DNA from 2 places in the Nostocoides vanveenii genome. Region 2 is predicted to be linked to the other one. Evidence: riboswitches for the same ligand, from Rfam matches in the RefSeq annotation. Region 2 holds a riboswitch; the other holds the start of a gene.
The links. Region 2 has a riboswitch for cyclic di-AMP ahead of ABD209_RS04870 (transglycosylase family protein). Riboswitches for the same ligand answer to the same signal wherever they lie in the genome.
Positions count from the first base shown of each region.

Region 1: linked by a shared signal. The riboswitch ahead of ABD209_RS07375 (C40 family peptidase) and the one ahead of ABD209_RS04870 (transglycosylase family protein) in region 2 are both predicted to bind cyclic di-AMP.

Region 1 is NZ_BAAAPN010000035.1:54,166-57,946, forward strand. Features, by position in the region: gene ABD209_RS07370 (O-acetyl-ADP-ribose deacetylase) at 18-578, shown strand; gene ABD209_RS07375 (C40 family peptidase) at 1,146-1,925, opposite strand; cyclic di-AMP (ydaO/yuaA leader) riboswitch at 1,927-2,070, opposite strand; gene ABD209_RS07380 (iron-dependent transcriptional repressor DtxR) at 2,287-2,985, opposite strand; gene ABD209_RS07385 (MFS transporter) at 2,999-3,781, opposite strand, start outside.
Region 2 is NZ_BAAAPN010000025.1:27,990-31,770, reverse strand. Features, by position in the region: gene ABD209_RS04875 (S53 family peptidase) at 1-980, shown strand, start outside; cyclic di-AMP (ydaO/yuaA leader) riboswitch at 1,361-1,517, shown strand; gene ABD209_RS04870 (transglycosylase family protein) at 1,529-2,248, shown strand; tRNA gene ABD209_RS04865 (tRNA-Thr) at 2,493-2,565, shown strand; gene ABD209_RS04860 (hypothetical protein) at 2,648-3,133, opposite strand; gene ABD209_RS04855 (MaoC family dehydratase) at 3,277-3,771, shown strand; gene ABD209_RS04850 (HpcH/HpaI aldolase/citrate lyase family protein) at 3,768-3,781, shown strand, end outside.

The DNA.
Region 1 (3,781 bases), on a different contig from region 2:
CGGCATACGGTGTCGCCATGGGCAATATCGAGATTGTCACCGGCGACATCACCACGCAGAAAGTGGACGCCATCGTCAATGCGGCCAACTCCTCGTTGCTGGGCGGCGGCGGAGTCGACGGGGCCATCCATCGGGCGGCCGGGCCGGAGTTGCTGGCGGCCTGCCGGGAGTTGCGGGATTCGACGCTGCCGGACGGGCTTCCGCCCGGAGACGCGATCGCCACCCCGGGCTTCGCGCTGCCGGCCAAGTGGGTGATCCACACCGTTGGCCCGAATCGCCATGCGGGAGCGACGGATCCAGCCACTCTGCGCCGGTGCTTCACCAACAGCATCAGCGTGGCCCGGGGCATGGGGGCCCGCCGGATGGCCTTCCCGGCCGTGAGCGCAGGTGTCTACGGCTGGGCGATGGGGACGGTCGCCGAGCTGGGCTTGGCCGCCGCCGCGGAAGGCGTGAGTCGACGCGGTGGCATGGATCTGATCCGGTTCGTGCTCGTCAGCCCGGAGGCGGCCACCGTCTTCACCGAGACGGCCGACCGGCTGGGCATCGCGGCGCGCGGGTCTTCGGCTCGGCGACACTGACCCACGTCATGGTGCTGTCCCAACGACGAATGTCGTGCACGAGGTGCGTCCAGGCGCACCGTCTGCACGACAAGCACGTGCGCGCGGGTGCGCTTGACCGCGCCTGATGACCGACGAACGCGGGTGACCCGGCAGCACGCTGTAGCCGTGGGTCTCGGGGCGCCGAAAAGGGCGCGTCAGTGATCGCCTTGACCTTGGCCGTGCATCATCATCTGGCTCACCTGCGCGCCGCCGTGCACTCCTGCGCCCGACGGGACTCACTCACGTGCGAGCCAGGCCGACGCCACGTCGCCCGTCGTTCCTGCCGTGCCCCTTCCGCCGCCGGACCAGACGCGGACCTAAATCGTGAATATGCGGCATAGGTGCGTCCTTCGCTCGACATAGCGCAGTTGACCAGCACCATGGCACGGCGACCTGTGGACGCCCTGTCAGCGCCCCGTGAACCTCGGGGTGCCCGGCGGGCACACCGAGGCGCGGGGGTCAGCCCCACGTAACCTGCGCAGGGTCGCCCCCTGCCCTCCATCGCAGTCGGCCTGCGCGCGCCAGGCCGCGTAATGCAGCCGAGACCTACGGGCGGCCGTAGGTGACGCTGGAACTCCAGATCGCGCGCAGGCCCGAGGACAGGCCGGTGCGCGGCGAGTCGTACATCATGCCGTTGCCCGCGTAGATGCCCACGTGGTAGGCCGGGTAGCCGAAGAAGACCAGGTCACCGGGCTGCGGCGAACTGACCCGGGTGGTCGCGGCCTGCTGGCCGGCGGCGGTGCGGGGCAGGCTGATGCCGACCTTGGCGAAGATGTACATCGTGAAACCGGAGCAGTCGAAGCCGGCCGGGGTGGAGCCGCCGTAGACATACGGGATGCCCGACAGGCTCGCGGCAATCGCCAGCACGCCACCGGAAACGGGCGGCGGCGGGGCCTGGGGGGCCGGGTTGTCGGTCGTGCTGCCGCCGGCGTTGCTCGTGGCGGGAACGGTGGAGCGCGTGGTGGTCGTGCGGCTCGCAGCGGTCTGCGTGCGGGCGGCTACCGGGACAACAACGGGCTTGGGCTTCGGCTTGGCAACGGCCTTGACGCCGATGGTGCCGAACTTGGCGAGGACCGGACCGGCGGCCTTGGGCGCGGTCACGGCCGGGGCAGCGGCGGCGACCGTCTTGGCGGCGGGGGCGGCAGCGGGCGCGACCGGAGCGGCAGGCGCGGCGGAGGCGGTGGCGGCCATCGCCGAGACCAGCGCGGTCGTCGCGGCCAGAACCGCGCCGGCGCGCACGACGGCGTCGGTCGAGGAGTGGTTCTGGCTCTTGTTCTGCGCAATTCGGGCGCGGGCGGAATAGCGCCCCGAGGCAAGCTTCGGCACGGTGACCTCTCGACGCCTACGAGGTGAGCTGTCGGGTTCGGACGAGAGATGCTGTCCGGCCCGCCGGTCGAACCTGGCGGACTTCACCCCAAGGACGCAAGCGCCCGAAGGTGGGTCCCCCGCTCCTACCTGGCGGAATCTTCGGTCCGTGCACCTGGTGGTAGGACTCGGCGATCCAGGCGTTCGGGCGGCTCTGGGGGAGCCGCGAGACGAAACGGTACACACTCCCCCGCCATATGTCACGTTTCGATCACAGGGCGGTGACGGATCGGTGAGGAATACCACACCATGCTGTCTGCCGGCGCCACGCCGGTCAGCGGCGGCTCCCGGCGCTCACCACCACACCGCCTTTGGGGGTGTCCTACTGGGTCTGCACGAAGACGTGGTCGGCGATGTCCTCGGGCAACGAAACGCCCTCGGTGAAGTCGCGGGTGGCGCCCACCGCGAGCACTCGGCCGTCCTCGCGGCGGACGCGAATCGCCTCGCCGGGCCGCACGCCGGCCTCGGTGAGCAACTTCAGAGCCTCGTGGTCGATCTGGACCGGCTCGCCGATCTGGCGGACGGTGACATGGGCCTCGTCGCTGTCGGCGATGGCCGACATCGTCTCCAGCCCGGCCCGGAAGTCCTCGACGCTGGCCGCCTCGCCCAACTCGGCAAGCCCGGGGATCGGATTGCCATAGGGCGAGAGCAGGTCGTCACCGAGCAGGGCGATGATCCGGCGCTCGACCCGTTCGGAGATCACGTGCTCCCAGCGGCAGGCCTCGTCGTGGACGTACTCCCACTCCAAGCCGATGACGTCGACGAGCAGCCGTTCCGCCAGCCGATGCTTGCGCATCACGCGGGTCGCGCGCTGCCGACCGAGGTCGGTGAACTCGAGGTGCCGGTCACCGGCGATCGAGACCAGGCCATCGCGTTCCATGCGGGCGATGGTCTGCGAGACGGTGGGTCCGGAGTGGCCGAGGCGCTCGGCGATGCGGGCCCGCAGGGGCGGGATCCCTTCTTCGTCGAGTTCGAAGATGGTCTTGAGATACATCTCCGTGGTGTCGATCAGGTCACTCACGCGCGCCATCCTCTCATCGGCGGCGCCGATCGAGCGCGCTCACCCAATGGGCGATCCACGCCGTGCCCGCGAGCGCGAGCCCCCCGACGGCCAGGCTCGCGCTCGCCAACCCGGTGGCCGCGATGATGGCGCTGACGACGAGTGGGCCGCCACTCGCGCCGATGTCTCCGCACAGGCGCCAGCCCCCGAGATATTTCGCCCGGTGCACCACCGGGGCGGTGTCGGCACCGAGCGTCATCACGATGCCCGATCCCAGGCCGTTGCCGACGGCCATCAAGATGGTGACGGCGAGCAGGCCCGCCAGGCTGGCGGTCAGGGGGAGCACCAGGAAGCCCAGGGCCAGCAGTCCGGCGCACGGCACGGCCACCATCGCCCGCCCACGCCGGTCCATCACCCAGCCGGCCGGATAGAAGATGGCCACCTCGACCAGAGCCCCGATCGCGAAGACCATCGAGACCTGCGACGCGCTCAGGCCGATGTGCTCTCCCCAGAGCGGCAGCACGCTCAGTCGCACCGCCCGCAGCCCGTTGATCGTCATCGCCGAGGTCCCGAGGGTGGCCAGGACGCGCGTATGCCGGCGCAGCAGCGTCCACGTCGATGCCGGATCCGCGCGCCCCAGTTCGCGGGCCTCGTGACCGAGGTCGTCGACCCGGAGCACGAGCAGGAGCGCCGCCAGGGAGGCCAAGACGCTGGCCACGAAGGCGGCCCGAATCCCCCACTGGTGAATGACCGCCGTCCCGACCAGCGGGCCGATCACCATGCCGATCCGGTGGCTGCCGCCCAGCGTTGAGAGCGC
Region 2 (3,781 bases):
CGGGGCTATCCCCCGCCGATCTGCGCTCGGCCTACAAGCTTCCGGCGACTGGTGCGAACTCCACGGTCGCCATCATCATCGCCTTCGACGTTCCGAACGCCGAGAAGGACCTCGCGGTCTATCGCAAGACCATGGGGCTGCCGCCGTGCACCACGGCCAACGGCTGCTTCAGCAAGCTCAACCAGCGCGGTGAGCGGGGCAACTACCCACAGCCCGACGGCGGCTGGGCCCTGGAGGGTTCGATGGACCTCGACATGGTCTCCGCGGCGTGCCCGAGTTGCAAGATCCTGCTGATCGAGGCCGACGACAACTACAACAACAACCTTGCCGAGGCAACCCGCACCGCGTGGCGCAAGGGCGCCACGGTGACCTCGCACTCCTACGGCGGGCTCGAGACGGGCTACCTGTGGGCGGATCGGGACGCCTACGAGCACAAGGGCACGACGGCTGTCGCCTCCAGCGGCGACTACGGGTTCACGTCGGCAGCCGTGCCCGCGGCCTACCGCAAGGTCGTCGCGGTCGGCGGGACGACGCTCAACAAGGCGCCTGGCACGTCGCGCGGCTGGGACGAGGACGTCTGGGGCGGCAGCGGGAGCGGGTGCTCGGCATACGTCGCCAAGAGCCCGTGGCAGAAGGACACCCACTGCCAGATGCGCACGATCGCCGATGTGTCGGCGGTCGCCGACCCGGCCACCGGCGTCGCGGTCTATGACACCTACCCCAACCCCTTCGGCCTGCCCCCAGGCTGGGTCGTCGGTGGTGGCACCAGCGCGTCCGCGCCGATCATCGCGGGTCTGATCGGTCTGGCGGGCAATGGCGCAACCTATTCGTCGGCCCAGGCCTATCGCACGCCGAGCGCGTTCTACGACGTCGTCGGCGGCCGCAATGGCCCATGCGGCGGGGACTACCTGTGCAACGGCCTCAAGGGCTATGACGCGCCCACCGGCGTGGGTTCACCCAAGGGCCTCGGCGGGCTCTGAAACGCGCCACCTCAAACCCCGGTCCGGACACTGTCCGGGCCGGGGTTTTTCCGTGCGCGCCGACGCCCGGGTTTCGGGCGCGCCAGCGCCGGGTTCGGGCTTGTCCGTGGGCCTGGGCTCGGGCGGTGCAGGGTTCGGGCTTGTCCGTGGGCCTGGGCTCGGGCGGTGCAGGGGTTCGGGCTTGTCCGTGCCCGGCTGCCCAGCGGTGGCGAGGCAGTTGGGCCCGCGCGGAAGCGGGGATCCGCGGCGCATCGCGCTCACGGCGGGCGAACAGAGATTGCACAGGCGCACCAGCAGCCCCTACGGTGTGACCCGGTCCTCGGACCGCCACAACTGCACACACACTTCACCATTCATCCCGGGCGGCCGCGCGCCCAACCATCCAGCGGCCGCCGACGCGAGTCACTCGCACGGATGGCTGGGGGACCCACGTGTGGCCCGCATCGATGCCGGCCTTGGGGTGCAGCCGGCCGAGCCGGCGGGGAACCTGACCTCCCTAACCCGACAGCTAACCCCGGCGGCGCGACGTCAGGAAAGGGCACTCCCCCATGGCCATTCGCGCCACCCTCCGTTCATCCAGCCCGTATGCCGGCCGCCACCGCGCCGCCCGCCGCCCCAGTCGCGCGCTGCTCACCGCCGCCGGCTCGGCCGCGGCTGTCGGCGCCGTCCTCGCCCCGACCGCGGCGCACGCCGACACCGTGTGGGATGCGGTCGCCGACTGCGAGAGCAGCGGCAACTGGTCGATCAACACGGGCAACGGTTACTACGGCGGCCTGCAGTTCTCGGCATCCACCTGGACCGGCTTCGGCGGCGGCAAGTACGCGCCCTACGCCCACCAGGCCAGCAAGGGCGCCCAGATCTACATCGCTCAGGCCGTGCTGAAGGTCCAGGGCCCGGGTGCGTGGCCGGTCTGCGGCGCGCGGGCCGGCCTGACCGTGACCAACGGGCTCGCGGTCGACCCCTGGACCGACACCACGGGCTCGGGCGGCTCGACCGGTGGTAGCTCCTCGACCAAGCTCGTCGTCGACGGCGTGCTCGGACCCAAGACCTATGGCGCAATGGAGAAGTGGATCGGCCGGCCGGTCGACGGCAGCTTCACCCTCAGCGACCGCAAGGCCCTCCAGACCAAGCTCAAGGTCACTGCGGACGGCGTGATCGGCCCGATCACGACGAAGGCCCTGCAGAAGGTCGTCGCCCACACCCAGGACGGCATCTGGGATTCCAGTACGACCAAGGCCCTGCAGACCTACCTCAACAAGGTCCTCTGACAGCCCCCGTCGAGAGGCCGGTTCAGCCCCGTCGAGAGGCCGGTTCAGCCCCGTCGAGAGGCCGGTTCAGCCCCGTCGAGCGGCCCCGATCGGCGTTGGCCCGGCCCGCCCGGCCTACACGTCGGGACAGACCTGATGCTGGGGGACGCACCTTCGTCGGTTCGGTGGGATCCGGCGCCAGGCGGCACGCCAGCCGCCTGGCGTCCGGCGGTTGATATCCTCACCCGTGCCCTTCGGGGCGTCGGCCGACGTGGCGCAATTGGCAGCGCACCTGTCTTGTAAACAGGTGGTTGGGGGTTCGAGTCCCCCCGTCGGCTCTCTCTGACGCCCCCCAGAAATCCCTTCGTGGCCCAGGCCTCGTAGCGCCTCGCCTCCTGGGAGGCGGCCTGGGACCGCAGGTCAGTCCGGGTCCGGACCGGATGCGCGCGCCTCGTCGACATTCTTGATCGCGTCCTGCAGTCTGGCGATCCAGTCGGCTTCGTGCTGACCGACGAGCCGCACGCACCAGGCCAGCGCGTCCGCGCGCGATCGAGCCACGCCGCCGGCGACCAGGGTGTCGAGGACCAACCGCTCGGGCTGACGTAGCCGCGTCATTACTGGCGTCGCGAGGTGGGTGAAGAGCACACCCATCTCCCCGCTCCGGGCGCCCCAGGCCACCTTGCGATTGAACGCGTCCTCAAGTCCGCGCGCGATGCGCATGCGCTGCTCGCGGGTGGCTTCGCGGAACCGGTCGATGCGGTCGGTATCGTCCCCGGCCGCGTCCTGGCCGGGGGTGGCCGGGACCCGGCCGATGATGGTGATCTCCTCGCGGTCGATGCGCACGTCGGGAGCGCCGTCGAAAAGATCCACCGGTATGACTTTCAGAACCTCAGTCGTAATCTCCATGGTTGATTACACCATTACATGACCATCCCTGCAAGCGTTATGCCCCGGTCGAGGCACGACCCTCCCACGCAGGTGGTCGCGTGGAAGGCCGAGCCGAGCGATAGCGTGGCGGGCACGGCATACGGGCAGCGAAGGAGCCAGCCATGGACGGGCCAGGTCGGATCATCGAGCAGCGGGGGCTGTGGTTCGAGGAGTTCGAGGTGGGCGCCACCTATCGGCACCGGCCGGGCCGGACGGTCACCGAGGCCGACAATGTGGTCTTCACGACGCTGACGATGAATACTCAGCCGTTACACCTCGACGCGGCGATCTCCGATGCGCTCCCGCCCTTCCATGCGCGGCTGGTGAACTCGATGTTCACCCTCTCCACGCTGGTCGGTCTCTCGGTCGCGCAGCTGACGCAGGGCACGCTCGTGGCCAATCTGGGCTTCTCGGCGATCGCCTTCCCCGCCCCCGTCTTCATCGGCGACACCTTGTATGCCGAGACCCTTGTCACCGACAAGCGCCCGTCGCGCAGCCGTCCGGGCGAAGGCATCGTGAGCCTGGAGCACACCGCGCGCAATCAGTCGGGGACAGTGGTCGCGACGGCCGCCCGGCAGACGCTCGTTCGGCTCCAGCCCGCAGAGCAGCACGTATGACCGCCTGGCA